2 regions of the Paenibacillus sp. ClWae2A genome follow, and region 2 is predicted to be linked to the other one. Evidence: riboswitches for the same ligand, from Rfam matches in the RefSeq annotation. Region 2 holds a riboswitch; the other holds the start of a gene.

Region 1 (12,148 bases), on a different contig from region 2:
TGATATAAACGCTGCAAACGGTTGTTTCATTGGATATAACATGTCTCAAGTTCCTTAGATTTCTGGGATCACTTCAAATCCTTGAATAAGACTCCTCAAATTTGTTAGCACTCTTACGATGCCTCGATGTAAAAATAACGATACAATTTGTATCAAAAAGGCTATAATCGTTAAAAAACGTTTTTCGACTACGGAGAGGACGGATGAATCATGCTGCCCAACAGAGTTAAAATTGCTTACGGTAAACTAAGAGGCTTGGCCATCTTTGGTAAAATTCAGCCCGCTATGGGCCTGCTGCCACGAATTCGGGGTAAGGTTTATCTGAATAGATTGGGTGACTTGCAGGTGGGAAAGCGACTTAACATCATAGGCAAACCTTGGGGAACCCAGTTAACCGTGGTCAAGGGCGCGCGATTAACGATTGGCGATGACGTCATGATTAATGCCGGTGTGGGGATTGCCGCTAACGTTGAAGTGACCATCGGCAATAACGTCATGATTGGTCCTCGAACAAGCATATTTGACAGTGCCTATCACCGGATTGACTCTCTGGATGACGGGAGCCAGACTGCCAAGCGAATTGTGATTCAGGATAATGTCTGGATCGGTACAGGCGCGCTCATTCTGCCCGGAGTGACCATTGGCAGAAATGCAGTCGTGGCAGCAGGAAGTACGGTAACCAAAGATGTACCCGAAAATACACTTGTAGCCGGGGCACCAGCCAAAATCATTCGGGAGCTGACCATTCATGATGGGTGGGTAAGACATTAGAAAAAATCCTCCTGAAGCATACATACAATAGAGCTTTGCATGTTTTGCTTAAAGAGGATTTTGATCTACGATAACCAAGTGCGTAATGGATTATTCAGATTTCTTTTTTTGCAAAATACATCATGCCGATTCCAATAAAAATAACAGCACTGCCTCCGACAACTGCCAGCATTGTCATCAGTGGTACATTATAGGCTCCGAAACCTCCCCCATCCATTGGTGTCATCAGAATCATCGGTTGTGCCCATGGATAATACGGCCCATATGTAGCCGAGTTTACGATAAGAATATTCGGCACTGTCAGTGCAAAATTCAGCGCGAGCGGTGCGGCAAAGCTGCTCCACACCAGGGAAACAAACATCTGCAAGGCAGACAAGGGTACACAGGCCAGCAACCCAAGCAGCAGTTTGCTCGCCAAGAATCCCCAAGGTACCGGCATCGTAATGCCGTGAACCATGCCTGCCAGCAGAATGGACATCAGCAACAATACTTGCGTACCCGCCAGAAGCATGAGTACAATCGTCAGCTTACCTGCATATACACCTGAACGTGTGAGTGGCAAAACCAGCATCTGTTTCCACCCTCCCCCTGCATGTTCGAAACGGCAGACAAAGGACGTAAACACACCAGTCAGCATCGGTAACAATAACAATCCGTGCAGGAAAACCATCGTGGTCATCAATACCTGCCAATTCCCCGATGGCGTGGACAACAGTCCGATGAGCAGCGCAATGAGTGGACTCAGCAGAATCAGGAGCCATATGGGTGACTTGCCCATTTTCAATCGTTCAGCGGACAAAATTCGGAAGTACGTTGTCGCAAAGCTCATATCAGGCCACATCCTTCCGGCTAAAATGCACCATACCTATCAACAGGATCAATATCCCAAGACCTGCTCCCATGCCTGCATAGAGGTATGGATTGGGCCCATTCCAGGCCATCTGTGCCCATGCGAGCGGAAAGCTCGGTGAGATACTGAGCGAGAACATGCCCGTTATCGCGAGAACGATGCCCAGGGTGACGGGAAGCGCCTGATTTTTGTTAACCATCGTAAGCCACAACTCCAGTGACAACACCGGAAGTGCACCAGCCAAAGGCAATAGCCCCAGCTTGATCGCATGTGTCCAAGGGATCTCACTGGCATGGAATCCGAGGATCAGACCCAGACCTACAATTCCTGCGGTTAGCAGCAGGCAGGAGATCACCAGCAGCACACAAGCAAGCAAGAACTTGGCTAAATACACGGCTGGTCTGGAAATCGGCATCGCGAGCAACTGTTTCCACGATCCCTGTTCATGCTCAACATTAGCAATCATGGAGCTGAGAATGGTTGCTCCCAGCATCAGAGACAAGGGCACAAAGACAACCACATTGCCCAATAATCCGCCCCACAGGTTATCTGCATACTGCTCTTTCAGATAGTCCAACCGTAAGCCAAAATTAAGCGCCTGCATCGCTGTCAATCCAAGAGGGGCCAGAAAGACAAGAAACCAGATCCCTTTCCCCCGAATCTTGAGCCAGTCTGACGATAATGCACGCCCGGTCATATGGAAGCCCCCTCGCCAATGACCCGCATGAACAGATCTTCCAGCGACTGACGCTGTTCCTCTACACGATACACATCATGATCCTGCTCAATTAATCGGCGCACAAGCAGTGCCACTGAACTGTTATCCATATAAGGGAACGTTAACGCAGATCCTTGTCGCTGGCCAAATTGCCCCTGTTCTCTCGCCAGCTTCATAGCCTCTTCCGGCTCGGAAACCGTTAACCGGATAGAGCTACCCGTCTGACTATGCAGACTTGCGATGGTATCCTGAAGCACCATCTTGCCTTCACGGATAATACCAACGCGGCTTGCCATCTGTTCGACTTCACTCAGCAAGTGGCTGGAAACCAGAACGGTAATGCCATGTTCCAGAGGCATGCGTTTGATCAGTTCCCGAATCTCCTGAATGCCGGCAGGATCAAGCCCATTCGTTGGCTCGTCCAGAATCAGCAGCTCCGGTTCACCCAGTAAAGCGCTGGCAATCCCCAGACGTTGCTTCATCCCAAGGGAATACCCCTTCACTGAACGTTTGGCATCCTTAGTAAGATCTACAATGGATAGCACTTCAGCAATTCTTGATTTCGGGACATTGATAATGCGGCGCAAGGTTTCCAGATTCTCTACTGCGTTCAGATGTCCGTAATAGGACGGGTATTCGACCAATGAGCCCACACGGCGCAGAATATCCATGCGATCCTTGCGGATATCCTTGTCAAAGATACGGATCACGCCTTTGGTTGGTTTAATTAAGCCGAGAAGCATGCGAATCGTTGTTGTTTTGCCGGCACCGTTGGGACCGAGGAAGCCGTAAATATCTCCCTTTTTAATATGCAGATCAAGTTCACGGACCGCTGCACGGTCCCGGTATGTTTTCCATAAATTCGCCGTTTGAATAATATTTTCACTCACTGTATGATCACCTCGGAACTATCGTAACCTTCCAAGGTTAAAGCCAAAGTAGTCTCTAGTTTAAGTTTAGTTTAAAAAAGCTATCTCAGCGGTTGGTTGTTTCCACTGTTTCCCTTACCACTGTAGATATATGTCTGGACACCCGCATCGGAACTGTCTACCCGCTTGCGCAGTCCCATCTCACGAATCAACAGATCTACAATGGATAAGCCCAGACCTGTGCCTTTGGTGTCGGAATCCTGTTGCATTCCCGGACCCCGATCCTGAATAACGATGGCTGTCTCACCCTGAATCTCCTGGGTCGATATGCCAATATACTTCCCGCTGGCAGCATGTCGGATCACGTTCTGGAACAGATTATCGAGAATACGGCGCATGCCCTGTTCATCCATATGCCAGATCAGCGGTTCCTCTGGCAGGTCAATATCAATTTCAAATTGCTCTTTCTCCCAGACCGGGTACCAGGCCGCCGCCGTTTCCCTGACAATCCGCAGCATATCTTTCTCTTCCAGCTTCAGCGTATATTTCCCGCTTGTGAGCAAATTGTAGGATAACATGTTGTCAATGAGCCCACCGAGGTCCTCCATCTTCGATTCCATGCGATGTAATGAACGGTCACCTTGCTCGCTCAGCTCTTCCTTGTGCAAAGCATGCATATGTCCACGAATCACCGTTAGCGGGGTACGCAGATCATGGGAGAGCCCGGCAATGAGACGTTTGCGTAATTGTTCTTCCTCGCGTTCACGCTGGCGGCTGTTGGACAGTTGATACACCATCTGGTTAAATGATTCCTCCAGTTGACCAATTTCGTCTGACCGGCGGATATCTACCGGAAGCGGGATGCCCTCCTTGCCCGTGGTCATCATGGCCGTCTGCAAACGAATAAGTCGTTTGCGAATGCGTGCGAAGAAGAGAATCGACATCATGATGAAGCTCAGAAAGATGATGATCATGACAATGCCGAGATACAGGAGCTCCATCGGCCAGTTACTCTGTGTCATTTGCAGAAGTGATCGGGGCACTTCAATGATCATGAAGCCCTGTCCTTTGTCCTGTTCAGCCCCGCCAATATATGCAACTACAGTCAATGGATCGCGAAAGGAAGCTTCTTTCATGAATTGTATTGTGTTGTTCACATTCCATATGGCTGGAATTCGAGTCTCTGCCGTTTGCCCGGAGTCCAGTGACCATCTCAATGTTGTGTCTGTCCTGCCGTCCGGGGATGTGGATTTCTGAATGGTTACACCCTCACCACCGATAATGAAGAGGGTTTCACCGTTAGCATTCACACGATACATGGAAGATTTGGGATAAGATGCATGTAATTGCTCCAAACGGGCCTTAATTTCCTCATCTGAAGCACCATCTAGATTTTCTGCTTCACGCGACCAGAGGTTACTGATCCGGGTAACATCACCATAGGGTGCCGTTTGATTCGTATTTGTGTTATTCACCACGACCACATAAATGATGGATATGATCGGCAGAACGACGGGCACGAATAATACGGCCGCCAGAATCAGGATGATATATCTGGACATCAAGGACCGCCCAAAGCGTAGCTTGCCCTGCTTGGTTTGCTTATGCTTAGGATCTATGCGCGGTTCTCCTTTCCATTCTCCATTCATCGTCTTCCTTGCTCTGAACCGTCGGATCATGGCTTCTTCACACGATATCCCACACCGCGGACCGTCTGAATAACGACCGGATTGGCCGGATCAAGCTCCAGCTTTTCGCGTAGATGTCGAATATGTACCATCAAAGTCTTGTCTCCATCCAGATAGGGCTCGTTCCAGACGGCTTCATAGATCTGCTCTTTGGTTCGAATCATGCCCATATGTCGTAGCAGATAGGCGAAGATGTGGAACTGTTTTCCCGATAAAACAATCTCATCCCCCGTCTCCTCATTGACGATCCGGTTGTCCTTCTCATAGATGGAGAGATGATCCAGCTTCAGAGCTGAATCCGATGAGACCGCAGTTCCCGCCTTACGCAGTTGGACCTCAATTCGCGCTGCCAATTCATCGGGATGAAATGGTTTGGTGACATAGTCATCGGCAAAATCAAGACCATGCAATTTGTCGTCAATGGACGTTCTGGCCGAGAGCATGACAATGGGCACGGCGGGATGTTCTTTTTTCAGTCGCTGGCCCACCGTAAATCCATCCAGCCCGGGCAGCATGACATCCAGAATAATGAGTGAGCAACCAACAGCAGCCTCCGCTGCACCTTCGCCACTGCCCAGCCATACCACCTCATAACCGCGCTCCTCCAGATCGGCTCTGACCCAAGTCGCAATTTCCGTATCATCTTCAATATATAACAGTTTGGTTTTCATCCGAATATTCGTTTCCTTTCTGTCCCCATTGGGTTAATGATATATCTGAGCATCATCATAATAAAAGCTGTCTATAACATATGGATTCATGTCTTGTTGAAACAATGTTGAATTCCTATACGTGACCACACATGCTAATTATAACTTATCCATTAACGTGGAGGATTGTTATATCAATCAAGTCTACCAAGTACATATCAGTTCTACACCTGACGGGAGGAATTTCATTATGCTGCTGGAAGCCATCTATCATCAACCGAAACGAAACTGGGCCTATGCCTATGACCAAGATACAATCCACCTGCGCCTGCGTGCCAAAAAGAATGATCTGACCGAGGTACATGCCCTGACCGGGGATAAATATGCGTGGGATGCAACCAAAGCGCTGGTTCCCTTAACGAAGTTCACCTCTGACTCCATGTTCGATTATTACGAGGGTGAGGTGAAACCTCCCTACCACCGATTGAAGTACACTTTTCTGCTCAAAAACGGAGACGAACAGATCTGGATGACCGAGACGGACTTCCAGAAAGAAGAACCGGACGATCCGGGTCGTATGTTCCAGTTCCCTTATATTCATGCCGGAGCTGTATTCACACCCCCTGCATGGGTTAAGGATGCCGTGTTCTATCAAATTTTTCCAGAACGATTTGCCAACGGCAACCCGGATATTAGTCCAGAAAAGGTAGAGCCGTGGGGTGGCGAGCCGACACCTTTCAATTTCTTCGGCGGTGACCTTCAGGGCGTGATCGACCACCTGGATTACATCAGCGATCTTGGCATTAATGCGATCTACTTCACACCCATCTTCGAAGCCACCACCAATCACAAATACGATACCGAAGACTACCTGCGGGTAGATCGGCATTTTGGTGATGCAGATACCGTGAAACGACTTGTCGAGCTGTGCCATGCACGTGGAATTCGCGTACTTCTGGATGCTGTGTTCAACCATTCCGGGAAGACATTTGCGCCGTTTGTGGATGTGCAGAAGAACGGAGAACAATCCAAATACAAGGACTGGTTCCATGTACATGAATTCCCGCTGGACGTGAAGGAAGGCATTCCTACCTATGAGACCTTCGGATTCGAAGCGCACATGCCAAAGCTGAATACGGAGAATGCCGAGGTGAAGGCCTATCTGCTGGAGGTTGCCGAGTACTGGATCAAGGAAGTGGGTGCGGACGGATGGCGACTGGATGTGGCAGACGAAGTGGATGATGCATTCTGGCGTGATTTCCGCCGTGTAGTCAAAGCCGCTAATCCGGATGCCTATATTCTGGGGGAAGTATGGAACGAGTCTTCTTCCTGGCTGCAAGGCGACCAGTTCGATGCGTCTATGAACTATCCGTTTACCGATGCCGTGAATGCTTTCTTTGTGAAAAATACGATGCACGCCGAACAGTTCGCGAACTCCATCGGGCGACAGTTGTCCCGTTACCCGCTTCAGGCCAGCGAAGTGGCGTTTAATTTGCTGGACAGCCACGATACCCCGCGGCTGCTCACGCTGTGTGAAGGTGACCAGCGCAAGATGAAGCTGGCTGCGTTGTTCCAGTTCAGTTATATGGGTGCTCCGTGCATCTATTACGGAGACGAGATTGGCATGGACGGCGAACATGATCCGGGCTGCCGTAAATGCATGGAATGGGATGAAGCGAAGCAGGACCGAGAGCTGTTCGACTTTTATCAGAAACTGATCGCCCTGCGTCATGCTCATCCTGCCCTGCGTGCAGAAGGCACCGTTCGTTTCTTGCAGGCTCGTCCTGATGGCAGCCAACTGGTATTTGAGCGGCAAAATGAGGAGGAACGCATTCTGGTTCTGTTCAATCGATCAGAAGAGACGGCTATTGTCGAGCTGGAGGCTGGTGACGAGGAATGGACCGAGTTATTCGGCGGAAACCATCGTACCGCCAAGGAAGATGGCGTGCTCGCCATTGAACTGCCCGCGTATGGATATGCCGTACTGAGTACTAGTCTCACATAAACACCAAGATGTATTTGCTTTTATGCAAGACCGGACATGGGTGCACTTCATCGGAATATAAAAACCAAATAGGCGCTCACAGACCTGTTCCGGATCTGATGAGTGCCTATTTGATTTTGACGTTATTCATTATGACCATGGATTACTCTGGCTGAACCAGCTGTTCCTTGAGCAACTGGATGGTGGCCTCATATTGTACAAGCCCCACTTGCAGACACAGACGCTGTGCAGGCGAAATGTGTTCACCGAATTCTTCCATCTGGCGCTGAAGTTCAGCATATAACAATTCCTTGCGCTTCAACTGGGTCGAGATCCAACCCGTTACGGTATCTTCATCCGCCAACTCTCCGAAGTACAAACGCATCAGAAAATCAGAACGAAATACCTCAGCTTCCAAAGGACTCATTAAATAGGCGTGAAATTGCGCTGCTCCTTCAGGGGTCAATGAATACACGTTCTTATCAGGTTTCCCTTCCTGCTTCACCGATTCCTTAGTCAGCAATCCTGACTTTTCCATCTTCGCAAGTGTAGGATATATGGTGCCAAAGCTGGCATCAAAGAAAAATGAAAAATATTGTTCAAAGTACTGCTTGATCTCGTATCCGGAACTTGGCTGATTGTGCAGTATTCCGAGGATGACATGCTGCGTGTTCATCGGTGTACCGCTCCTTTCCATTCCCCTTAACGTATCACAATCAGTACCCCTTGTTCAATGATCAGATGACGAAACGGTTGCTTTCAGTGCAACAGGCACAGCAGCAGGCTGGTCCTCCCTACGAGCTTCAGAACGTACCGGGCCGGAGCGTCTGATCCAGGTGCAAAGCGCACCCAGAGTCAGTGTTACACCACCGATTACGGCGAGCAACATCGCATCCCGGCCGATTCCGTTTCCTCCGAGCACAAGGTTCATCATCCCTTCTACAGCATAAGTCGCTGGGAGATAATGACCGATAAATTGGTAGAACTCAGGCATTACATCTCGCGGAATCGTTGATCCCGAGGACAGCATAAGCAGAGGTAACAGCGCACTGTTTAACCAAGCTCCAGCATTGCCAAGCAACAGCAAACTCAATTGAGCCATGAATAGAAAAGATATGGTGATTAGTAACTGGAACAGCCATAACATGAACCAACCGTCTGCTGATGATACCCCCATAATGTGCATCATACCCGAGCCAACGAGCGAAACGATAAATGCCGCACCAAGATTAACGATGTTACGTGCCCAGAAGCGCTCCCATTTCCCTGCCCTGCCACTCAGTTCACCAGAAACCTTTTGCAGATTCATGGTTAGCAACATCGCTCCGGTAAACGTAGCCGTTACAATCAACATCGGTACCATCGAGGAAGCAAAATTATCAACAGGATTCTGCCGCTCCACCTCTGCCTCAACACGTGAAGATAACCCCAGCGCCAACGCATCGGCCTGATCAGCAGTCATACCGGATTGATTCAGCACTCCGTGAATAGCCTCCTGTTGTACTTCACGGTTCAATGTCGCTGTAACTTGTGCGGCTACGTTCTGCATCACACTTTTCACGGTAGCCACATTCGATTCGTTCATCACATACTTAACTGCCATCGGCTTCGACAAGTCTTCTGCCTGCTGCATGAAACCTGATGGAATCTCAATGATCATGTATACATCCCGGTCCGTTAACATCTGTCTCGCTTCTTGTATCGATTCAGATGGTTTGATCTCGAAATTCAGACCCGCTGCCAAAGACTCGGCCAAAGGCTCAGCTGCAGCCCCGTCTTCATTCACAATAGTTACAGCTAGCTCAGTCATTCTCTCATTAACGTGATCGTATCCACTAAGCCAGATGATGTTAAAAAACACCTGAAACAGCACGGCCGTAATTAAACCCACAATAGTAGCTCCATTTTTCAAAAACAGCAGACTCGTCTGGATAATTCCTTTCATTCTATCCATCTCCTTTAGTTTTGTTTCGCCTTATATATATCAAGTTGATATATAACATTTGTTAATATATCAACTTGATATATAGATCGTCAATATTTTTATTTTTCTTTGTTGGATAAAGACAAAAAAAGCCGATACCTCTCTTCACTAGGAAGATTGGTATCGGCTTTTCATATCACGCAGGGAGCTCTACTTCAACTGTAATAATCAAGGCTCAAGGTTCCACGGGTTAGCGTTAGATTTAATTCATATCAATCCCTGTTACACCTTAGGTTCTACATCATTTCCAGCAGGGGACTTTGGCTCAGGCTCGGCACGCTTTGCCTTTGGTTTAGCCAGCTTCTGCATCATTTTGCGGCCTGTTGGCGTTTGGGCCAACCCGCCCTGGGCTGTCTCCCGGTGGCGGCTCGGCATCGCACTGCCTACTTCCAGCATGACGTCGATGACTTCATCTGACGGAATGGCACTACGCACTCCGGCCAGGGCCATGTCAGCCGCAGCCAGCGCCGTAACTGCACCCAGTCCATTACGGACGATGCACGGAATTTCAACGAGGCCTGCGACCGGATCGCAGATCAGGCCCAGTGTATTTTTTAACGCCAAGCCTACGGCATGAACGACCTGCTCCGGTGTACCTCCACGCAGTTCAACCATGGCACCCGCAGCCATGCCAATCGCGGAACCCACTTCCGCCTGACAGCCACCTTCCGCACCTGAGATAAATGAATTGTTGGCAATAACATAACCAATTGCTCCCGCACAGAACAACCCGTTCACCAAATGTTCGTCCGTCCAGCCAAACCGCTCCTGTGAACTGATAAACACACCCGGGATAATGCCGCAGGAACCTGCCGTTGGTGTTGCCACAATCCGGCCCATGGAGGCATTCACTTCAGATACACACAGGGCATACGCCATGGCAAGTGCGGAAGCATCACCTGAGCAAGTCTCACCCTTGCGAATGTACTCGGCCATTTTTTTACCGTCTCCACCTGTTAATCCACTGCGTGATGTTGTATCTTCCGTTAACCCTTTGCGTACCGCTTCCTTCATCACCTGATAATATTCAGACATCTGCTTCACAACATCCGCTTCCGGTGTATTGGTCTCCTGAACCTGCTCCTCGATCATTAGCTGAGCGATGGTTTTGGATTCTGCTGTACAGATCGTATTCAGCTCGTGCAAATGTTTAAACCGCATCCGAATCAACTCCTCTCTTCAAATCGATAACACGAATGTCCAGCACATGGTCCAGCTCCTTTAGACGCTTGAGCATATCAGGATTAGGCACACCATCCATTTCCATCGCGGTAAGTGCTTCGCCATCACGGGCTTTCCGGTCCACCTGCATATAGCCGATGTTAACCCCGGATGAACTGATCGTGGACGTTACCGACGCAAGCACCCCTGCTTTGTCTGCATGCCGCAGAACAAGTGTCGGAAACTCACCACTAATCTGAACACGAAAATCATTCATCGAATGCACCGATACACTACCACCACCAATGGATGCACCGATCAAGGAGCAGGCACGTTCTCCATGCCACAACTCAATTTTGACCGTATTTGGATGAGGAGCAGGCAGGCCACTTGTATAAAACTCAACCTCCATGCCCGCTTCCTCTGCGTATCGCTCCGCATCCGGGATACGTGGATCGTCTGTGACATAGTCCAGCAGACCGCCGATCAGTGCCAGATCTGTTCCGTGCCCCTGATACGTATCAGCGAATGAACCGTATAACGTCAGCCGGGCACGTTCAGGCGTACACCCTAGCCACTGACGAGCAATTCTCCCTAACCTTGCTGCTCCAGCTGTATGTGAACTTGAAGGCCCCGTCATCGACGGACCAATAATTGAGAAAACATCTTTAAATCGCACCTTGTAACCCTCCATTAATAATCATGATTCATATTTGTAAAATGTATTCGTCATTTCGATCCAGGAGTTCCATCCACAATGTCCCTTATTTTGGATATGATGACATCAAAAAAGGACAGCAGAAGGCCTTAGGCCCTCTCTCTGTCCTCGATACCTGAGAGTTTCACGATCAGCAGTGTCTCACGACAAGGTGCACTGCCTGTGGTTACAGACAAGGTCACCGGAATGACTGATCATATACCCCTTGGGTGGCGCAGTTCGCGCACTCTCCAGAGTTGCGTCCAACGATGGTACATTTACCTGAGAGATTAACCACTGCACCGGGTGCGCAGCAGCTTGCTCCTTCGGTGCCTGAACACTAGCCATTTTGCTCAGCTAACTCAGGTCTCTCCCGCTCGTTATCATCCGCTGTATTATCTTAATTTGATTCTTAATCGGAATGGTACATTTCTAAATTTTTGATCGTGTATACCCATAGAGTAATGTACAATATCATATATGTCAACAAAAGTAACGTGTAATTACCATAAGTCCAATGTCTATTTTAACTGAAGCGAATAGCATTCACATTTCTCACTTCCGCTGAGGCACTCGTGACGTTGCTGGTTGTCGTAAATTCAATACTTATCGTATATGCGTTAGTCGTTGTCGCAGGAGAAGTATCCACGTAAGTGTTAGAAGAAAGAAACCTCAACGTTCCCGCAGCATTCCCGGTCCTTGAGAGTTGCAATTGATTAATTAGAACTCCGTTACGCCTCAGGTTAATGTTATACGCAATACTCCAGTTAGACCCT
Region 2 (12,148 bases):
TCATCAGGAACTTCTGTACCTGGCCAAGCTTGATGCACGGATTTTTTGACATCTTCAAAAAGTGAATCATAATCCTTGCGAATCTGCTGCAAAAGCGGATTACGAATCATCTGTTGTCCTTCAATTCGCTCCATTACAGGTTGCATATGACCAAGCAAACCTTCACGAAGCAAACGATCCTCATGAAAGGCGTAATGTGTCCTCGCCTGCATCTGATCAATCAGTGAATGTACCCTGTCCAGTAAAATCAAGTCGTCTATTGGCAACAGCCGCGAAGAGTGAATCCGCTGCTCTGTCTCAATTAATAGTCTATGAAAATAAGCTTGCTCATCTTGGGAGAATGTCAGCCCCAGCTCGGTCGATAACACACCACACAAGCGGGAAGCCATATAAGGTGGAACCTTCATTTCATCCTGCTCTGCGACTTCATCTCCCTTGTTCTCCAGGGGAGGTATACGGCCAATGCCAAAGCCTTTACGAATACGTACAACCGCTACGGATAATTGAATCAGCAGCTTCATGTATTGCCGTTCCGGGATGTTCTCCAGCCATTCGATATCTGGTTGCCATAACGCATTCTCGACCGTAAGCACATCACCGTGCCCAATCATATCCAACAGTTTTTGGTTTGCGATGGAGCCTCCCTGTTCTGGCTGTCTTCCGAATAGGTCGGACTCATCCAGAAATTCGAGAGCAAGTGCAGCTATGGCTGTGCGATGAATCGTCTCACTTCCGTTAATCTTGACGCCATATCCACGTCTGCGAACCAGCTTCAGTCCCGCCTGACGAATTCGTGACTCCAGATCGTCCAGATCAGTGGTTACGGTGGATACGGTCACTTTCAGATCCGAAGCCAAGGCGAGTAACTTTACAGGCTCCGGTTCATCCAGCAGGATGCAAAGCATGAAGAGCTTACGCTCTTCCGGCGTAAACTCTACATATTCTTTACCCTCTAGTTGCTGGCGCAATATAGCCAGATCATCGGAACCAGCATCAATTCGGATACCGGTTCCTGATTTTTTTTCCAGCCTCATGCCCAAAGGTTCAAGCCATTGTTCAATCATTTGCAGCTCCCGGTGAACCGTTCGGGTACTGACCTTTACTTCAACGGCGATTTCGCCAGCAGTTACTTCATGTGGATGCTCCAGCAGGAACTCCACGATTTCACGTTGTCTTTTGGTAATACTCATATCTCAGCCTCCGGCTCAGGGAAAACGAATGCGTGCAATTACTTTAGACGTTCAACGAGCGCATCGTATTCCGGGCTTTTTAGGAAGTTGTCGATGGATATATGTTCTGCGTTCGGCGCAACGGAGCGGGCACGATCGGTTAATATTTGTTGTGTGATGACCACATCTGCATCCGGCGGGATATCACTGATAGCCGTATTGGTCACCGTAACGTCAATCCCCTCTGCCTTCATCTTCTTGCGTAGAATGGAAGCACCCATGGCGCTCGACCCCATCCCTGCATCACAGGAGAATACAATTTTCTTCACGTCTGTTTTGACTGTAGAAGAAGCCGTATCTGCGGCTCTGTCTGCTTCACGATGGTTAGCCGTAATGCCAGCGTTTGGAACGGTTCCTTGACTCTTCATATCTTTCATCCGACTGGATGCGGACTCCAGATCTTCGTCCTTTTGTTTACCCGTTTTCAGCAACACTGCTGCTACCAGGAAGGAAACGACGGCTGCTACAAGCACCCCTGCGAGCATTGGCAGATATCCACCTTTCGGTGTTAAGAGGAAATAAGCGATAATACTACCCGGTGATGGTGCTGAAACAAGTCCTGCTCCAGTGAGCATGAATGTTAATGTACCTGCGACGCCACCCGCAATTGCGGCAAGAATCAGAATCGGTCTCATCAAAATGTAAGGGAAGTAGATCTCATGAATTCCCCCGAAGAAATGAATGATAACGGCACCTGGTGCAGAAGATTTGGCCATTCCGCGTCCGAAGAAACAGTAAGCAAGCAAGATACCAAGTCCCGGACCCGGGTTCGATTCAAGCATGTATAATACGGATTGCCCTAACTCTCTCGCTTGATCTGTTGCAATTGGTGTCAGAATCCCGTGGTTGATTGCATTGTTCAGGAACAATACTTTACCTGGTTCAATGATTAGGTTGACCAGCGGCAGCAAACCAAGATTCATTAAGCCTTGTACCCCGGCAGATAATACTTTGCTAATTGCTTCTACAGCAGGCCCGATGCCCAGTAGCGCAAAAATCCCCAAGATCCCGCCAATAATACCGGCTGAAAAGTTGTTAACCAGCATTTCAAATCCGGCTCTAACTTTACCTTCGATCGATTTATCAAACTTTTTGATGATCCATGCTGCCAGTGGTCCGGCAATCATGGCACCTAGGAACATCGGGATATCACTACCCACGATGACCCCGATGGTCATAATGGCACCCACGACACCACCACGCTGACCATGCACCATCGTACCCCCGGTGTAACCAATTAACAGTGGCAGCAAATATTTGATCATCGGATCGACTAGCTGCGCAAGCGTCTCGTTAGGGAACCAGCCTGTTGGAATGAACAGAGCCGTAATTAATCCCCAGGCGATAAACGCTCCCATATTCGGCATGACCATACCACTCAGGAATCGGCCAAAACGCTGAACACCTACCCGTAGCCCACCTTTGGAATTGGACGATTGGTCCAAATTACTCATTGTATTATCCTCCTTGGATCAAGTGATTATGATTTATGAAAGGGGTATCATTTCTCCCCTGCTGTAATCCTAAGCGAGAATGCTCTCCTGTTCAATGAAATGAAAGCGTACTTTCGTCATGAACAATGATGACAACATTAGGTTATGTAATCGTTTTAATGGATGCATAATGGCTGAACCCATTGGTACACAAGGCTTTTCTTGCCTATGACTTTTATCATTTCCAAAATCAATTTCTAACCTATAGCTTGGTCTAATCAGGCGATTCACATCCACAATCTGCTTCAATCCGCATTGGAAACCATTCTCGGAAAGCACAAAAAAACCTGTGCAAGCCTCAGGCTCACACAGGTCGAAACAATATGAAGTTCATTTCAATTCATTATAAAATATATGTTAATAAGTACAAGTTCGTTGATACTATTCTTCCGTATGTTTACGATACGCGTCTGCATTCATCAATGTAGACAATGCTGCTGTCAGATCTCCCTCAACACGGATTTCAATCATCCAGCCTTCCTCGTATGGAGAGCTGTTGACAAGTTCAGGGGAGTCCTGCAACGAATCATTCACTGCAATAATTGAACCAGTGACGGGAGAAAACAAGTCCGAAACCGTTTTGACCGATTCGATCGTTCCAATGCTGTCCTCTGCTTTTACATTGGTTTCAAGGTCAGGCAATTCCACAAACACAATGTCACCCAGCTGATGCTGCGCGAACTCGGTAATGCCAATACGTACAGTATCCTCCCCTACGGTTTGCACCCATTCGTGCTCTTCACTGTACAGGAAATCACTTTTCAATTCGCTCATCGATATCCGCCTCGCTTTTCATTAAATGAGTGCATGCGTTCTTTGACCTTAACCTTTTTCCCAGAACATAGCGTATGATATTTTTGATTCAAATGTCAAGATACCTCACAATTTATTTATTGATCACCTCTAAATCCTGTAACCCGATTACACTCTTTCTTCATATACTGGTGAATATTAGAATAGTAAGCGTAGTCTTTTTAAATACACGAACAATAACATTTAAGATAAATTAAATATTCGGTTTTTAGTTATGATCTATGACATCGTTCTTGACATCGGTAGTGGATTCACGTTTTAATGAGAGGAGTAAATGTGTTTATTGGACTATGTTATACCCGCGGATGAATGTAAAGGGAGAGATTACCCGTGACACCCGATTCGGGATGTACATGAGGTAACGCCGAAGGAGTAAACCACCGATAAGCGGGGGTGAATCTCTCAGGCAAAAGGACTTTTACGGGACGCAACTCTGGAGAGCATCTATTCGCCCTGAGCGGGCGTTATGATCACCCAAGGGGAAACCTGCTGCACAAGGCAGCGGGGTAACTCTCAGGTACAAGGGACAGAGCCTTAGAATACAGCGTGCTACTTGGCATGCCGATTCTTTGGCCTGTCCTTTTCCTTTTTCCCAAAAAACGAAAAACAGGATTCAGATCAGCGCTGCCATAGCTGCCTTACCATACTTATCTACTAAAAATCTCTGCTGAAAAATTTAAAAATACCCTGGTTCATTGATCCACGATTGTATATCCGGCCGGCTGACGGCCCATGACGAGGTGATTTGATGTCCGATTTGCTTAGAACACCACTCTTCCCACTCTATCAGCAATACGAAGGCGTACGGTGCATTGATTTTGGAGGCTGGGAGCTTCCGGTACAATTTAGCGGAATCCAGAAAGAACATGAAGCGGTGCGTGAGCGTGCTGGACTGTTTGATGTATCCCATATGGGCGAATTCACAGTACAGGGTGAGCAGGCTGAAGTTTTTTTGCAACAAATGATGACCAATGATGTGACCACGCTCGTTCCGGGTCAAGCCCAGTACACCCTGATGTGTTACCCAGATGGCGGTGTGGTGGATGATCTGCTCGTGTATAAGCTGGAAGATCAGCATTATATGCTCGTTGTTAACGCCTCTAACATCGACAAGGATTGGGCGTGGCTGCAAGAGCACTTGATCCCTGGCGTGAGCATGACCAACGATTCGGAGCAGACGGCGCTGCTCGCCTTGCAAGGACCACTGGCTGTAGACATTATCGGGAAAGTTACAGATACGGATGTATCCTCGATTGAGCCTTTCCATTTTGTACAGCAGGCAGAGGTATGCGGCGTTAAATTACTGTTGTCCCGTACCGGTTATACCGGTGAGGACGGCTTTGAACTATATGTACCTGCGGACCAGGCTGCTGCGGTGTGGAATGGATTAATGCAAGCCGGTGAAGGTCACGGACTCGTACCAACCGGACTTGGTGCCCGGGATACACTGCGCTTTGAAGCAAGGCTCCCCCTGTATGGACAGGAATTGTCGGCAACCATCTCTCCACTCGAAGCTGGCGTAGGTATGTTTGTGAAGCTGAATGCGGGACCTTTTATCGGACACGAAGCCTTGTTACAGCAAAAAAATGACGGGCCTGCCCGCAAATTGGTCGGCATCGAAGTGCTGGAGCGCGGTATTCCCCGCCCTCATTATCCGATTTACGCCGAAGGCGTACAGATTGGCGAAGTTACTACAGGCACACAATCACCTACATTGAAGCGTAATCTGGGGCTTGCTCTCATCGACAGTAAATACGCTGCGCTGGGAACCCCGCTTGAGATTGAGATCCGCGGCAAGAAACTAAAAGCCGAGGTCGTGAAGACCCCTTTTCATAAACGGACACGTACGTCAAAGACACCTACTCAAGGAGCTGACCAAGCATGAGCAAGCACCGTTACATTCCCATGACTGAGCAAGATCAGAGCGCCATGCTCGCAACCATCGGTGTGGATACGCTGGAGGAACTGTTTCAGGACATTCCAAAAGAGATCCGTTATCAGGGAGAGCTGCCTGTATCCTCCAAACTCGATGAATATGCACTGACACGTCACATGTCCAAACAAGCTGGTGCCAACGCCAATTTCGAAACACACGCCAGCTTCCTCGGCGCAGGCATATATGATCATCATGTTCCTTCCGTCATCAATCATGTCATTTCCCGTTCCGAGTTCTACACTGCCTACACACCTTATCAGCCTGAGATCAGCCAAGGTGAACTACAGGCCATTTTCGAATTTCAATCCTACATCTGTGAATTAACAGGTATGGCTGTAGCCAATGCCAGCATGTATGACGGCGCAACTGCCTTTGCAGAAGCCGGTAATCTGGCCGCAGCAGCAACACGTCGCAAACAGCTTATCGTATCCCGTACCGTTCATCCGGAAGCCCGTCAGGTATTGCAGGCGTATGCGCATGGATTGAGCCTCGAAATTGTCGAGATTGGTTATAAGGATGGAGCCACTGATTGGGATGCCCTGCAAGCTGCCATATCGGACGATACCGCTGCTGTCATGATCCAGAGTCCAAACTTCTTTGGTGCTGTGGAAAATGTAAAACAAGCGGCTGACCTCGCGCATGCGCACAAAGGCCTGCTCGTTGTAAGTGCTAACCCGCTATCGCTGGGTCTGCTGGAAGCCCCAGGCAAGCTGGGTGCCGACATCGTTGTTGGCGATGCGCAGCCCCTCGGTATCGCCGCTTCACTCGGCGGCCCGACATGCGGATATTTCGCCGTATCCCAGCCTCATATGCGCCGAATTCCTGGCCGAATTGTAGGCCAGACAACCGATCGCAATGGCAAACGTGGATTTGTACTCACACTGCAAGCACGTGAGCAGCATATCCGCCGCGAAAAGGCGACCTCCAACATCTGTTCCAACCAAGCTTTGCTTGCACTCAGCGCATCTGTGTACATGTCCATCATGGGTAAACAGGGCATGATCGATGTCGCGGATCTGAATTTGCAAAAGAGTCATTACACCCTCAATACATTAACTGCGATTCCTGGAGTTAGCCTTACTTTTAATGCACCAACATTTAATGAGTTTGTTATTAAGCTTCCTGAAGGAACAGACTTGGATACTCTTCAGTTGAAACTGCTGGATGCAGGCTTTATTGGTGGCTACGAACTCGGACGTGATTATCCGGAGCTTGCCGGACATATGCTGATGGCTGTTACGGAACGGCGCACTAAGGAAGAGATTGACGAATTCGCACGTGCATTGGAGGGATCGCTGTGACTCAGGAAACGACGACGACAACGACAACATCGGTACAAGGACAGTCGGAAACAGGTACCTCTGTCTCCAATTCGGTTCAACCTGAGACTGTTACAACATGTAGTACGCAAACCTTATCTCCTGCTCCGGAACAATCATTGATTTTTGAACTCAGCAGCCCTGGGCGTGTCGCTTATTCCTTGCCAGAATGTGACGTTCCTCGTCAGGCTGCCGATACGTTGATTCCCCGGGAAATGCTCCGTTCGGAAGCAGCAGCACTGCCGGAAGTGTTCGAGGTAGATGTTATTCGACACTATACTGCGCTGTCCCGTCGTAACTTCGGTGTAGATAACGGATTCTATCCACTGGGCTCTTGTACAATGAAATACAATCCAAAGATTAATGAGGATGTTGCACGTTATAACGGTTTTGCCAAAATCCATCCGTACCAGCATGAATCCAGCATTCAAGGTTCACTTGAACTGTTATATACGTTGCAAAACGACCTTGCAGGTCTGACAGGTATGGACGCTGTAACCCTGCAACCAGCCGCTGGTGCCCATGGAGAATGGACTGGACTTATGATGATCCGTGCCTACCACGAAGGTCGTGGTGAACAACGTACCAAAGTCATCGTACCCGATTCTTCTCACGGGACCAACCCTGCAAGTGCAACCGTTGCAGGATTTGAAACTGTGACGATTCCATCCCGTGCAGATGGACTGGTCGATCTGGACGCACTCCGTGCAGCCGTTGGTTCGGATACAGCAGCATTGATGCTGACGAACCCGAATACACTTGGTTTGTTCGAGAAAGACATTCAGGAGATTGCATCCATCGTACACCAGGCTGGTGGTTTGTTGTATTACGACGGAGCCAACTCCAATGCCATTATGGGCATTACTCGTCCGGGTGATATGGGCTTTGACGTGGTGCATCTGAACTTGCACAAAACGATGAGTACACCTCATGGCGGTGGTGGACCTGGCGCCGGACCAGTCGGTGTGAAGAGCCGTTTGATCCCCTTCCTGCCTAAACCGATGGTGATCAAAAATGATGATGGTATGTATGCATTCGATCGTGAAGGCGATCAATCCATTGGCCGGGTGAAAGCCTACTACGGCAACTTCGGTATTTTGGTACGTGCCTATGCCTACATTCGCACCTATGGACCGGAAGGATTGCGCCGTGTATCTGAGTGTGCGGTACTCAATGCTAACTATATGATGGCCCGTCTCGCACCTTACTACGAGATTCCATATCCAGGTGTATGCAAACATGAATTCGTTATGTCTGGTCGGGGATTGAAACAATATGGTGTGCGTACACTGGATGTTGCCAAACGATTGCTTGATTTTGGATATCACCCGCCTACAGTGTACTTCCCGCTCAACGTGGAGGAATGCATCATGATCGAACCGACAGAAACCGAAAGCAAAGAAACGCTGGATGGGTTCATCGATACGATGATACGGATTGCCAAAGAAGCGGAAGAGACACCTGAGTTGGTACTGAACGCACCTTATGGTACACCGGTCACTCGTCTTGATGAGACTACCGCAGCCCGCAAACCTGTACTGAACTGCGCTTGCAGTTAATTAAATCATTGTTAATACGAAAGCTCTTGCTGAGGTTCCAATCAGCAAGAGCTTTTTGTGTTGCCTTCCCCTTTAAAGATGCCACTCTTACAGCTCACCATCATCCTGTTAGAACATGTCTCAAACGAAGGCAAGCTATAGTCCGATGTATACCAGTGTCCGAATCACATTATCCTGTTCATAACAAAAAAAGCCGATACCCACATGAATCGCGGATACCGGCAAAATCGCTGCATCAATGCAGCTCATTATCGGAAAAAGAAAAACCTCAAATCCGGAGGAAACCCCGGCAAAATTACGCTTTAATGCTTTGAACCAATTCAACGACTTGTTCAGCCGTTTGCATATCCAGAGCTTTAGCAGCCAGTTCCTGCATATCCGCACGGGACAGTTTGGTGATCTGACTACGAGCTGGCAGAATGGAAGTTGCGCTCATGCTGAACTCATCCAATCCAAGACCAAGCAACAATGGAATTGCGGTTTCGTCTCCTGCCATCTCACCACACATGCCAACCCATTTGCCTTCACGATGCGCTGCATCGATAACCATTTTAACCAAACGCAAAATGGCTGGGTTGTAAGGTTGGTACAGATACGCTACTCTTTCGTTCATACGGTCAGCAGCCATTGTGTATTGAATCAGATCGTTCGTTCCAATACTGAAGAAATCCACTTCTTTGGCAAACTGATCCGCCAGAACTGCAGTCGAAGGAATTTCGACCATGATTCCGAGTTGAATGCTGTCAGAAACAGCAATACCTTCAGCAACAAGCTTCTCTTTCTCTTCGAGCAAGACAGCTTTTGCTTCACGGAATTCACCGAGTGTTGCGATCATTGGGAACATGACACGCAGGTTTCCATGTACGCTTGCACGCAGCAATGCACGCAATTGTGTACGGAAGATATCCAGACGGTCCAGACACAGACGAACTGCGCGGAAGCCGAGGAATGGATTCATTTCTTTTGGCAGATCCAGGTATGGAAGCTCTTTGTCTCCACCGATGTCGAGTGTACGAACAACGACAGGTTTACCTTCCATTTTTTCAAGTACCGCTTTGTAAGCATTATACTGAATGTCTTCGGAAGGAAGCTTGTCTCTGCCCATGTACAAGAACTCGGTACGGTACAGACCTACAGCCTCGCCACCGTTTTCCAGAACACCCGTTACATCATTTGGCGTACCGATGTTGGCTGCAAGTTCAACATGAACATTGTCCACCGTTACCGTTGGCTCATCACGAAGTTTTCTCCACTCTGCACGTTGTGCATCATACTGTTCCTGTTTGGCACGGTATTCAGTAATAACTTCATCAGTAGGGTTAACCAGTACGTGACCATCCAGACCGTCAACAATGATCATATCGCCTTGTTTCGCTTGAGCCAAGATGTCCTTGGTACCAACGACAGCCGGAATTTCAAGTGAGCGAGCCATGATCGCCGAGTGAGAAGTACGTCCACCGATGTTGGTTGCAAAACCTTTAACAAATTGGCGATTCAATTGAGCCGTGTCGGAAGGTGTCAGATCCTCCGCAAGCACGATCACTTCTTCATTGATCTCAGCCGGACTCATGAAGTCGATACCAAGCAAGTGATTTAGCACACGTTTGGTAACGTCACGCATATCTGCTGCACGTTCCTGCAAATATGCACTCTTCATGTTCTCAAACATGGAGATAAATTGCGATGCCGTTTCGTTCAAAGCAAATTCTGCATTGATCATGTCATCTGCAATTCTAGCTTTAACCGGATCAATCAGTTCCGGGTCATTCAGAATGAGCAAATGCGAAGCAAAAATTTCAGCTTTTTTCTCGCCAAGCTCTTGTAAAGTGCGCTCTTTGATCGCCTCGAGCTCAGCCTGGGATTTACCCAGAGCTGAGTCGAGTTTTGCGATCTCTGCGTCAACGTCGTTAATTTGGCGTTTTTCTACAGAGTAGTCAGGATGCTCCAAGATAAACGCCTTGGCGATAGCAATACCCGCCGAAGCCGCGATCCCGGAGACATTAAGCATTAATTTCGCCCAACCCTTCGTTAACCATAACGTCAGTCAAAGCTTGAAGAGCTTCAGCTTCGCCTTCGCCTTCAACGATGATGCTGATAGTGTCGCCTTGTTCCAATCCGAGGGAAAGAACACCCAGGATGGATTTCAAAGTTACTTTTTTACCGTTAGCTTCTGCAAAGGATTCTGCACCTTTGAATTTGTTTGCTGTATTAACCAGGGCTGTCGCCGGACGTGCGTGGATACCATCTTCGTCTGTAATTCTGAATGTTTGTTGCATTACAATCATCTCACTTTCAGTAGTTTGGTTTAGGCATTGCATATATTTACACTTGCTTGCCATCGTCGTAACACTTCTTATTTTATCTCAATGATTGGCTGATCGCCAACTTTCAGCACTCCACTCTTCTTCAGGGTTACCGTGGAGCCCTCTGGCAGGTTGGTGAAAATAACTGGTGAAATGATCGAAGGAGCGTTTGCTTTGACATACTCCAGATCCACTTCCATAATCGGCTGACCAGCTGATACCAGATCACCTTCCTGTACCAGTACGTTAAAGCCTTGACCCTTCAGCTTCACCGTATTAACACCTATATGAACAAGCACTTCCTTGCCACCATCGGACATAATGCCCACGGCATGTTTGCTTGGAAATACATTAAACACTTTACCATACACAGGAGAAGTTATCGTACCATCATGTGGCAAAATTGCGAACCCATCACCTGTCATTTTCTCAGCAAATACCGGATCAGGTACGTTTGTAATGTCCAGCAATTCACCATTGACTGGCATGACGATATCCTCAGCAACGATGCGCTCGCCTTGCTCACCTTGTGCCTTCTCCTCTTCTGGAGTTGGTTTGGCAGCTGCTGGCGTTGGTGCTGGTGTTCGTCCTGCAATAATATCCTGCATCTGAGATTTGATCGTGTCGGAACGTGTTCCGAAGATGGCTTGAACATTATTACCCACTTCAAGTACACCAGATGCACCCAATTGTTTCAAACGATCTTTTTTCACATTGGATTTCTCATTAACTTCAATCCGCAAACGAGTAATACAAGCGTCCAGATGTTTGATATTCTCTTTGCCACCAAAGGCTTCGAGAATGTTATGGGGCAGATCATCCGTTGAACCAGAGCCTCCGCCAGATTCGGTTTCAGGCGTTGCATCCTCTCGTCCAGGTGTTTTGAGATTGAATTTGCGAATGATAAACCGGAAACCGAAGTAATAGATCACCGCAAGAATCAATCCGACAATAATCACGTCCCACCAAGGTGTACGGTTCGGAATAATCCCGAAGATCAGGAAGTCAATGAACCCACCGGAGAAGGTCATACCGATCTTTACACCCAGAATTTGCATGGTCATGAAAGACAAACCCGCAAAGATACAGTGTACTGCAAACAGGATTGGTGCTACAAACAGGAACGAGAATTCAAGTGGTTCTGTGATCCCTGTCAGGAACGAGGTCAGCGCAGCTGAACCCATGATACCTGCAACATACTTTTTGTGTTCTGGTCTTGCTTCATGGTACATCGCAAGTGCGGCCGCTGGCAAACCAAACATCATGAACGGGAATTTACCAACTTGGAATGTTCCCGCTGTGAGGTTCACACCGTCACGCAATTGATTGAAGAAGATTTGCTGGTCACCACGGATGACATCTCCAGCTTTGTTCACATACTCACCGAACTCAAACCAGAATGGGGAGTAGAAAATGTGGTGAAGACCAAACGGAATTAATGACCGTTCTACAACTCCGAAGATGAATGCCGACAATGTCGGGCTTGTATCTACCAT

Evidence for each region. A riboswitch is a leader RNA that binds a small molecule or an ion and turns the genes downstream of it on or off. The one in region 2 is predicted to bind glycine.
Region 1: it holds a riboswitch for glycine, as region 2 does, so the genes downstream of both, sdaAB (L-serine ammonia-lyase, iron-sulfur-dependent subunit beta) here and gcvT (glycine cleavage system aminomethyltransferase GcvT) in region 2, are expected to answer to the same signal.

Annotation. Positions count from the first base shown of each region.
Region 1 is NZ_JAULSQ010000013.1:165,213-177,360, forward strand. It holds gene QVE09_RS26630 (acyltransferase) at 211-771, shown strand; gene QVE09_RS26635 (ABC transporter permease) at 866-1,600, opposite strand; gene QVE09_RS26640 (ABC transporter permease) at 1,602-2,318, opposite strand; gene QVE09_RS26645 (ABC transporter ATP-binding protein) at 2,315-3,229, opposite strand; gene QVE09_RS26650 (HAMP domain-containing sensor histidine kinase) at 3,310-4,770, opposite strand; gene QVE09_RS26655 (response regulator transcription factor) at 4,884-5,567, opposite strand; gene QVE09_RS26660 (alpha-glycosidase) at 5,797-7,551, shown strand; gene QVE09_RS26665 (helix-turn-helix transcriptional regulator) at 7,694-8,206, opposite strand; gene QVE09_RS26670 (YhgE/Pip domain-containing protein) at 8,261-9,475, opposite strand; gene sdaAA (L-serine ammonia-lyase, iron-sulfur-dependent, subunit alpha) at 9,737-10,675, opposite strand; gene sdaAB (L-serine ammonia-lyase, iron-sulfur-dependent subunit beta) at 10,665-11,354, opposite strand; glycine riboswitch at 11,494-11,629, opposite strand; glycine riboswitch at 11,634-11,758, opposite strand; partial or broken gene QVE09_RS26685 (collagen-like triple helix repeat-containing protein) at 11,899-12,148, opposite strand, start outside.
Region 2 is NZ_JAULSQ010000008.1:85,822-97,969, reverse strand. It holds gene QVE09_RS21685 (BglG family transcription antiterminator) at 1-1,190, opposite strand, end outside; gene QVE09_RS21680 (PTS mannitol transporter subunit IIBC) at 1,229-2,683, opposite strand; gene gcvH (glycine cleavage system protein GcvH) at 3,104-3,496, opposite strand; glycine riboswitch at 3,841-3,963, shown strand; glycine riboswitch at 3,967-4,067, shown strand; gene gcvT (glycine cleavage system aminomethyltransferase GcvT) at 4,284-5,420, shown strand; gene gcvPA (aminomethyl-transferring glycine dehydrogenase subunit GcvPA) at 5,417-6,772, shown strand; gene gcvPB (aminomethyl-transferring glycine dehydrogenase subunit GcvPB) at 6,910-8,349, shown strand; gene ptsP (phosphoenolpyruvate--protein phosphotransferase) at 8,645-10,357, opposite strand; gene QVE09_RS21650 (HPr family phosphocarrier protein) at 10,350-10,625, opposite strand; gene ptsG (glucose-specific PTS transporter subunit IIBC) at 10,703-12,148, opposite strand, start outside.